Regions from separate parts of the Lysinibacillus sp. FSL H8-0500 genome, predicted to be linked through region 3. Evidence: riboswitches for the same ligand, from Rfam matches in the RefSeq annotation. Region 3 holds a riboswitch; each other region holds the start of a gene.
What was found. Region 3 has a riboswitch for lysine ahead of MHB44_RS16110 (aspartate kinase). Riboswitches for the same ligand answer to the same signal wherever they lie in the genome.
Positions count from the first base shown of each region.

Region 1 (3,289 bases), 1.8 Mb from region 3:
TATTATTTTAGTCATCTCCTTTTACAAGAGGCTATTCCGATTTTTATGGCTATCACTACTGACCATAAAGAAACAGCAGACAGTCTGACCGAATTGTTAGCTTTACTAAGTCAGAGAAGTAGATGGGAAACAAGATTTGAACTGAACCCCGAATAGGTTCACTTTTTTAAAGTGTCCACTAGTCGGGGTTCAATTTATAATGATAGCTACATCCTTTTTTATTAAACTGTCTACCAAATAGGGTTTAGTTCAAATTTTGTTGTCCCCATCTGCTTTTATTTAATGGATATATTCATCTCGAGAGGCTCGCATTGAGCAGAGGAAAAGTACTATAGCTACAACAACAAAGAGCCAGCCTGCAATATTCCAACCACCAAATAGATCATGCAAGTAACCAAAAAGAATAGGGCCAATTGCAGCAAATAAATAGCCTAATGATTGGGCAAAGCCTGATAAATCTGCAGCCTCAAATGCAGTGCGGGTGCGAAGTGTAAAGAGCATCATTGCTAAGGCGAATGAAGAGCCACCTGCTAGCCCTAAAAGAATCATCCATAATACCCCTAAACTTGTCCATTCCATTACAACACCTACAAAGCCTACTAAATAGAAGGATGTAAACATAAGAACAAGAGGTCGCTGTGAAGCCATTTTACTGGCAAAAATGGGTACAGCCAATGCCATTGGAACTTGTGAAAATTGCATAATGGAAAACATCCAACCAGCTTTGTCAGGAGCTAACCCTTGAGATATGTAGATTTCTGGAATCCAAGCCGCTGTCGTATAAAATAATAAAGACTGCAAGCCCATTGCACCTGTTACTGCCCACGTAAGCGGTGATTTCCATAATGGTGTACTTGATTTTTTAGCTGTAGTAGCTGGTTCAGGCTTATTTGATCTCAATTGAGGTAGCCATATTAAAATCGTTAATATAACCAGTACGAGCGCAATAGCTAAGGCTCCTTGCCAGCCTAATGAAGAGTTGGCTATTGGATAGCTTATTCCGGCCCCAACACCAGCTGTTAAATTCATCGACATTGTGAAAAATGCCATGAGTAAGCCTATATGATATGGAAATTTTAATTTTAATAAACCTGGAATCAATACGTTTCCAAAGGCTATTGCTACACCAATGAGTACAGTACCAAATACAAGCAATCCTGTTGTACCAAGTGAGCGTAGGACAATCCCTAAAGCTAACAGAATTGTTGATAAAAATAATGTGAGCTCAAGCCCTAGTTTACGTGCTACAACTGGTGCAAATGGTGATACAACAGCGAAAGCAAGCAAGGGAATCGTTGTGAGAAAGCCTGCTAATACATTGGAAATACCAAGATCATCCCGTATAAAGGAGATAATTGGACCCACAACTGTTAGTGGCATTCTCAACGTAGAAGCTATAAAGATGACTCCAAAGACTAATAGTAAAGTTTTTCCTCTCCAGCTAATTTTTCTACTTGAATAATTAGTGGATTGATGATTTGATGTCAAAATAAAGTCCCCCTGTTCATAACCATTCTAATTGGACTACTATAACACTTTATCACATTATTAAAAATAGTAGAAAATTCATAAAAAATAGAACATTTAACGTTGTATTGAAACGGCAAAGGTCTTATGTTAGTATAATAAACATCATAAATTTAATAATTATATGCCTCATGTTTGTATTGAGGTAGAGGTCGCAGTATTTATAAGTACGCTAATTGAGATGACAAGCATTGAAGAGATTGGTGGAAAGGAAATACTGCCGAAGTGTAAGGGGCCTTGAAAACCTTATGCTGGGGCTGTCTCCGAAAGGAACAGAACTGTCACGTTTACACAACGTGTTGAGCTATCATTTAGAAAACTGAGGATTAACTTAGCCATCACAGTGTTTATGTGATGGCATTTTTTTGCCTCATAAACAGGAAGGAAGCTATATCATGAGTGAAATAAAAGTAAATCAGCTTGGTCATAAAGCACCGAAGCTGAAAAAAGAATTAAAAAGTCGCCATATTACAATGATTTCTTTAGGTGGAACAATTGGGACAGGATTATTTTTAGCCAGTGGTGGGGCCATTGCACAGGCAGGTCCTGGGGGTGCATTGCTTGCCTATGCTTTAATCGGTGTGATGGTATACTTTTTAATGACGAGTTTAGGAGAAATGGCTGCTTATATGCCATCATCAGGCTCCTTTAGTACGTATGCTACTAAATTTGTAGATCCAGCTCTAGGCTTTGCATTAGGCTGGAACTATTGGTATAACTGGGCAATTACAATTGCGGCAGAAATTGCAGCTGTATCCCTGATTATGAAATATTGGTTCCCCGACAGTTCATCAGTGTTATGGACAATCCTATTTATTGCAGTTGTACTCATGTTTAATTTATTATCCGTGAAGAGCTACGGTGAGAGTGAATATTGGTTTGCAATGATTAAAGTGGCAACGGTTATTGTATTTATTATTATTAGCATATTAATGATTTTTGGCATTTTAGGTGGACAAGCGCCTGTAGGCTTTACCAATTTCTTTATTAGTGATGGACCGTTTCATGGTGGCTTCCTTGCGACATTTGGTATTTTCCTTGCCGCTGGATTTTCATTCCAAGGAACAGAGCTGCTTGGCGTAACTGCTGGTGAAACAGATGATCCAGGTAAAAATATTCCAAAGGCAGTGAAATCAGTATTTTGGCGAATTATTTTATTTTATATTTTAGCGATTGCTGCAATCGGGCTGTTAATTCCATTTACAGACGAGCGCTTATTATCAGAGGATATCGCTGTATCACCGTTTACATTAGTGTTTGATCGCCTAGGTATTGCCTTTGCAGCATCTTTGATGAACGCTATTATTTTAACGGCAATGCTATCAGCAGGGAATTCAGGGCTATATGCAGCATCTCGTATGCTATGGCAATTAGCCGTAGATGGCCATGCACCTAAACTTTTCATAAAGCTAAGCCGTCGAGGAATTCCAATCTATGCATTGCTTGCAACATTGGCTGTAGGCTGTTTAGCATTTTTAGCATCATTTTTCGGAGACGGTGTTGTATATATGTGGCTGTTAAATGCTTCAGGAATGTCGGGCTTTATCGCATGGCTAGGCATTGCCTTTAGTCATTACCGCTTCCGTCGAGCTTTTGAAGCACAGGGCTTAGATCCAAAGCTGTTACCGTATAAAGCCAAACTATATCCGTTTGGACCGCTCTTTGCCTTTACCGTTTGTATGATTGTTGTAATAGGTCAAAACTACACAGCCTTTATGGGTGGTAAAATTGATTGGTACGGCGTTCTAGTCTCTTATATTGG
Region 1 covers NZ_CP150292.1:369,558-372,846, forward strand. The annotation lists gene MHB44_RS01705 (hypothetical protein) at 1-156, shown strand, start outside; gene MHB44_RS01710 (MFS transporter) at 280-1,488, opposite strand; lysine riboswitch at 1,666-1,842, shown strand; gene MHB44_RS01715 (amino acid permease) at 1,923-3,289, shown strand, end outside.
Region 1: linked by a shared signal. The riboswitch ahead of MHB44_RS01715 (amino acid permease) and the one ahead of MHB44_RS16110 (aspartate kinase) in region 3 are both predicted to bind lysine.

Region 2 (3,289 bases), 960 kb from region 3:
CCTGCAATTGATTTTGTTTGGAAGAATAGCTCCGTTACCCCAATCACATTTAAAACAGCCGTATCCTTAATATTCATAATTAATTGGTTCCCAGTTGCTGGCAGTATATTACGTGCAACTTGTGGCAAGACAACATAGAACATAATTTTAACATGGTTCATCCCAACCGCTGATGCCGCTTCGTATTGACCTTTATCAATCGACACAATTCCGCCACGCACAATTTCTGCCATATAAGCACCTGTGTTCAGTGAAACAACAACAATCCCTGCTGTGATAAAGTGCATATCAATACCAAATGCAATATCTAATCCGTAATAGACAACCATCGCCTGTACAATCATTGGTGTACCACGGAAAAATTCAACATAGCATGTTAGTATAAAATTAATAAGCTTTAAACTATAAAATTTCAAATTCTTTTTACGAACAGGAATCGTATGCATAATTCCAATGAAAAATCCGATAAATGCACCAATAATTGTACTAATAATCGAAATTAGTAATGTATAATACGCACCTCGTAAAAACATTTGCCAGTTGTTTTCAATAATTGAAAGTATCCATTCAAGACTCATGATGATCCTCCTAACAAGCGGGTGTTGCTTGTGTATATCTTTTTTGTTCTAGTATTCTATGATGGCTAGAACTGTATCATTATGTAGAGAGGTTCTCATTTTAATAATGATGAAATGATAGTGCACGGACCAATAACTAGTCCGTGCAATGTTATTATTGTGCTGCTGGTTGCTGCTTAATTGCATCTTCCATAATTTGCTGACGCTCATCTTCAGAAATACCTTGTAGGATTTCATTGATTTTATCGAGATTTGCATCATCTTTGCGTAAGCCTACAGCAATAGATGTGTTTGAAAGATCTGTTTCAAAGCCTTTATTTTCTTCAAATGAAACATATGAGAATTTATCGTTCGCTGCAGCAGCAGAAATACCCTCTGGACGCTCTGCTACATAGCCATCAATTTTACCAGCCTCTAAAGCAACACGCATTGCTGGGAAGTTTTCCATCGCTGTTTGCTTCTCTACACCCTCAATTTGATCAATAACATTATAGTTTGATGTATTTAATTGTGATGTAATTTTAGCACCTGAGAAATCTTGAATTGATGTTGCCTTTTCAAATTCACTGCCTTTTTTCACAACGATCACAAAATCAGATGTGTAATAGTTTTCTGTAAAATCAATTGTTTGCTTACGCTCTTCAGTTGGCGACATACCTGCGATAATGGCATCAATTTTATTAGACTGTAGAGCTGGCACTAGACCGTCCCATTCCATTTTAACAATGACTAACTCTTTACCTAAACCTTCAGCGATTTTTTTCGCCATTTGTACATCATAGCCACCTGCATATTCTGCATTATCGGCAATTTTTACTGCACCATTGGCATCACCTTGCTGTGTCCAGTTGAATGGTGGATAACCAGCCTCCATGCCGATGCGGAATTCACCGCCACCTTCTTCACTATCAGCTCCAGCATCACCTGATCCCTCTTCTTTTTTGTCGCTAGTGCCACATGCAGCTAGCACAATTGCCGTCATGATCGAGATCATTAGTAACAACCATTTTCTTTTCATGCAAAGCTCCCCTTTTCTGTCAAAAAATAAAACAACTGTACTAAAAAAGACCTAAGTATTTGAACTTAGGTCTTACCTTTTATAACAGTTGCCCAAATCCTCACTATAATTTCCATATTTCCGAGATAGCACAACCTAGTAAATCTGGAAATCATTTTACTAGGACAGTCCTGCACTTATTCACTGCAGACCCAGCATAAAAGTACGAGCTCCTTTTATACTTCGGCGATATTTCCTTCTTCATTGCGTCTTCGCTTGCTTGTACTCAGCAATGAACTAATAAATATCGCGCCTCTACCTCACTTATTGACAACAGTGAGGTTTGTCTATTTAATTGCTACTTAGATACTACTATAAAATGTATCTATTCGTCAAGGTAATTTTATCATTTTTCTGACTAATGACAATATTAGGTGTTTATACTTTCTCTATCCAACTTATAGCAATCTATTTTTAGTGAGAATCCCTCTAAATTCAATAAATTTTTAATAAAAAAAAAGTCATCTATATGTAAAAAGATATAAGCATTTGATATTTCCAATGACTTTTAGACCTTCTTTTTTAGAGGTTGCTTGCTTCATGCTTATAGAGTTTATCGTAAAATAGATCTGCTATTTATTTATGAATAAACAACTTTGCTCAAAACAACAACCCTGCTAAGTGACATCAGCAGGGTTGTTTTAGCCACAAGGGCATTATGAATTTAATAATAAATCTTCTGGGTTTTCAAGTAATTCTTTAACAGTTTTAAGGAAGCCTACAGAATCTTTACCATCGATAATACGGTGGTCATAAGAAAGTGCTAAGTACATCATTGGGCGAATTTCAACTTCACCATTCACTTCTACTGGGCGTTTTTTAATTGTGTGCATACCTAGGATAGCAGCTTGTGTACCATTCATGATTGGTGTAGACATTAATGAACCAAAGACACCACCATTTGTAATTGTGAATGAACCGCCTTGTAAATCTGCTAAGCCTAATTTTTTATCGCGTGCTTTTTTCGCTAAATCAGCAATTGAATCTTCAATTTCAGCAAAGTTTTTACGGTCTGCATCACGAACAACTGGTACGACTAAGCCTTCTTCTGTTGATACAGCTACACCGATATCATAGAAGTTGTTTAAGTGAATTTCATCACCAACGATTTGAGCGTTCACATATGGGTATTTTTTCAGTGCTGCTACAACTGCTTTTGTGAAGAATGACATGAAACCAAGTTTAGAGCCTGTTGACTCGAAGAATTGGTCCTTTTTACGAGAACGTAAAGCCATTACATTCGTCATATCTACTTCGTTAAATGTTGTTAGCATTGCTGTAGATTGTTTTACTTCAAGTAAACGTTTCGCAATTGTTTGACGACGACGACTCATTTTTTCTACAGTTACACGTGATTCATCAACTGCTGGAGATGCTGCTTTTGGTGCTGCTGGAGCCGCCGCAACTGGTGCAGGTGCTGTACCATGTGCTGCTACATCTTGCACACGTACACGACCTTGTGGGTCTACTGGAGATACCGCTGCAAGATCAATGCCTTTTTCACGTGCCAGTTTACGCGCTGCTGGAGATGCGATCACACGCTCACCAGATGTTTCTTCTACTACTGGAGCTGCTGCAACTGGTGCAGGTGCTGCTTGTGGCGCTACTGGAGCTGGCGTTGCTTCAGCTGGAGCCGCTGCTGGTGTAGATGCTG
Region 2 covers NZ_CP150292.1:2,428,048-2,431,336, forward strand. The annotation lists gene MHB44_RS11605 (amino acid ABC transporter permease) at 1-578, opposite strand, end outside; gene MHB44_RS11610 (transporter substrate-binding domain-containing protein) at 733-1,596, opposite strand; lysine riboswitch at 1,715-1,901, opposite strand; gene odhB (2-oxoglutarate dehydrogenase complex dihydrolipoyllysine-residue succinyltransferase) at 2,292-3,289, opposite strand, start outside.
Region 2: linked by a shared signal. The riboswitch ahead of MHB44_RS11610 (transporter substrate-binding domain-containing protein) and the one ahead of MHB44_RS16110 (aspartate kinase) in region 3 are both predicted to bind lysine.

Region 3 (3,289 bases):
TCCAGACAATTCCGACAGAGTAACGAAAAGAGGGTCTCTCAAATGATTTTGAGAACACCCTCTTTTTTCTTGCAAATTATTTTGGATCATACCTAGTACATAAAAATACGGTTTCTACTATTATTATATGTGAATCGCTTGTTCTAAATTAAATTCATTATGCAATGCATTTGCTGCCTGAATCATATCATCCTGTGGTACAACAACCGATACTTTGATTTCAGATGTGCTAACCATTTTGACAGGGATATTTTCACGGCGTAAGCGATCAAACATCCGAGCAGCCACGCCAGGATTAGATGCCATACCTGAACCAATAATGGACACTTTTGCTAGTCCAATTTCAAAATCTGCAAAACTAAAGCCTAGTGATAATTTACTATCCTCTAAAACACGTAATGCTTCCGCAAACTCCTCTTTTAAAATGGAAAAGGACACAGTCGGTTTTAACCCATCAATAATGGCTTGTACAATAATATCTACATTGATGCGATTTTCTGCAAGCACTGTAAATATATCCGCCAATGAAGCATCGGAATAGGCATCATACCCAACTGTTAAACGAATAATATCGGATTCAAAGGCTACACCTCGTACAACTAAATTTTTCTCCATCTCCACTTCCTCCTTCAATAAAGTACCAACTGATTCTCCTCTGCTAGCGCGTATAATCACCGGCATTTGAAATTTCTTGGCTAACTCCACAGCGCGTGGATGAATAATATGTGATCCTAAATTGGCTAACTCCAGCATTTCATCATAGGAAATTTCTTGAAGCTGTTGAGCCTTTGGGACATAACGAGGGTCTGCTGTATAAACACCATCAACATTTGTATAAATATCAACACGTTCTGCATCCAATGCTACAGCCAGCGCAACAGCGGCTGTTTCAGCGCCTCCCTTGCCAAGCGTTGTTACATTATCCATATCGTCAATGCCCTGTTCTCCAGCAACAACTACAATATCGCCTTGTGTAAAATGTTCTTCAATGCGGCTAGCATCTAAATAGTCAATACGTGCATGACTATACATACTATCTGTATGAATACCTGCTTGCCATCCTGTTAATGCCACTGCACCATATCCAGCTTCTTGTAGGGCAATAGCTAATAAAGCACTTGATTGCTGCGAGCAAGTTGACATAAGTACAGCTAGCTCTCGCTTCGATACTTCATCTGTTAAATGCTGAACCATTCTTTTCATCTCATTTGCAGCTTGCCCCATGCCTGCAACTACTACCACCACATCCAGCCCTCTATCCTTTTCGACAATAGCCTTTTGAGCCATTTCTTGAATTTGTTCAGTGGAGGCTAAAACAGCCCCTCCGAATTTCATAACAATTCTAGCCATTTTTTATTCCCCTCTCTGTTTTTTGGAAAACTAAAAGCAGCCTCCACATAACGTGAAAGCTGCTAGTAACATGTACAATCAAGGTAATTTGCCCATGTGTGATAGCTCTCCGAAACGTTTAGAATCGACAGTCTTACATCTCTTAAATGCAAAACCAGTACAACAATGGAAACAACAATGCTGTACTTCGGCAAGCTCCCCTTTCACACAATATCCTAGGATTTGTTCATCCTCAATCGCATTACTTTTGAACCTTGCACCTCTATCATCACTTCAATAGTGAAGTATTTAATTTGTCTAGCCTTTGTATCCATAACCTTAGCATATGTTTATTCCGTTGACAATGATTGTTGCTGAAAATAGGCATAAATATTGCTTGCTAGATTAGCTGGCATCCCAGCCTCCTGTAAAGCAAGCTCACTAGCCTCGCGAATTTTTTTTACTGAACCAAAATGCTTTAACAATTGCTGCTTTCGTTTTGGTCCTACACCCTCAATATGGTCAAGCACCGATTGAATAGCATGTTTCTCATGCTGTTGACGCAAGAAAGTAATGGCAAAGCGGTGCACCTCATCTTGAATACGCTGTAGCAAGTAAAAGCCATCACTTGTTCGCTTTAGGGCAATCACTTCTGGTGGATCGCCAAACAGTAGCTGGGATGTATTATGCTTATCGTCCTTTGCTAAACCTGCAATTGGTATAACAAGCCCAAGCTCATCCTCTAATACTTCCCGAGCCACTTCCATTTGTCCCTTCCCACCATCAATTAACACTAAATCTGGGAACGGCAAGCCTTCCTTTAAAACACGTGTATAGCGACGACGTATTACCTCCTGCATCGCTCCATAATCATCATGCTTGGCAGCTGTACGTGTTTTGTATTTACGATATTCCTTTTTAGCAGGTTTACCATCGACAAACACCACCATGGCAGAAACGGCATCGGTTCCATGCATATGGCTATTATCAAAGGCTTCAATCCGCAGTGGCGCAGAGATGCCCATTGCTTCCCCAAGTGCCTCACATGCACCGATTGTTCGTTCCTCCTGACGTTCAATCAGCTGGAATTTTGCTGCTACTGCAATTTCAGCATTTTTGGTTGCAAGCTCAACAAGCTCCTTTTTTTGCCCTCGCTTTGGCGTTAATACTTTAATCGCTAATAATTCTGTTAAAATAGCTGCATCAATCGCCTGTGGAATAAAAATTTCCTTTGGCTTAATATGCTCTGGCTTTTCATAAAAGCGTCCAACAAATGTTAAAAATTCTTCCTCTGCCTCTCGATAAATTGGAAAAATCGAGACATCACGTTCAATAAGTTTTCCTTGTCGCACAAAGAACACCTGAACACACATCCAACCTTTCTCAACCGCATAGCCAAAGATATCACGATTTGTTGTATCATTTGACACAATTTTTTGCTTTTGCATCACTGTTTCAATATGTGCTATTTGATCTCTGAACTCCTTTGCCCGCTCAAACTCTAAATTTTCAGCAGCTGCAAGCATTTTCGTTTCAAGCTCCTTTTTAACAGCCTCAACACCGCCATTTAAAAATTTCGTTATATCCTCAATCATCTCTTGGTAAACTTGCTGCTCAATGTCTTTGACACACGGTGCTAAACATTGGTTCATATGATAATATAAGCAAACTTTAGAGGGTAATTGCACACATTTTCGTAATGGATACAAGCGATCTAGTAGCTTTTTCGTTTCATTGGCTGCATAGGCATTTGGATAGGGACCAAAATATTTCGCCTTATCTTTTTTTACCTTACGCGTCGTCAGTAGACGAGGATATTTTTCATTGGTAATTTTTAAATAGGGATAGGTTTTATCATCCGTTAGCATCACATTGTACTTAGGGTCATGTAATTTAATAAGATTCAGCTCTAAAATAAGTGCTTCAATATTTGAAGATGTCACAATATAGTCAAAGTCCT
Region 3 covers NZ_CP150292.1:3,391,368-3,394,656, forward strand. The annotation lists gene MHB44_RS16105 (YslB family protein) at 1-23, shown strand, start outside; gene MHB44_RS16110 (aspartate kinase) at 124-1,350, opposite strand; lysine riboswitch at 1,445-1,623, opposite strand; gene uvrC (excinuclease ABC subunit UvrC) at 1,680-3,289, opposite strand, start outside.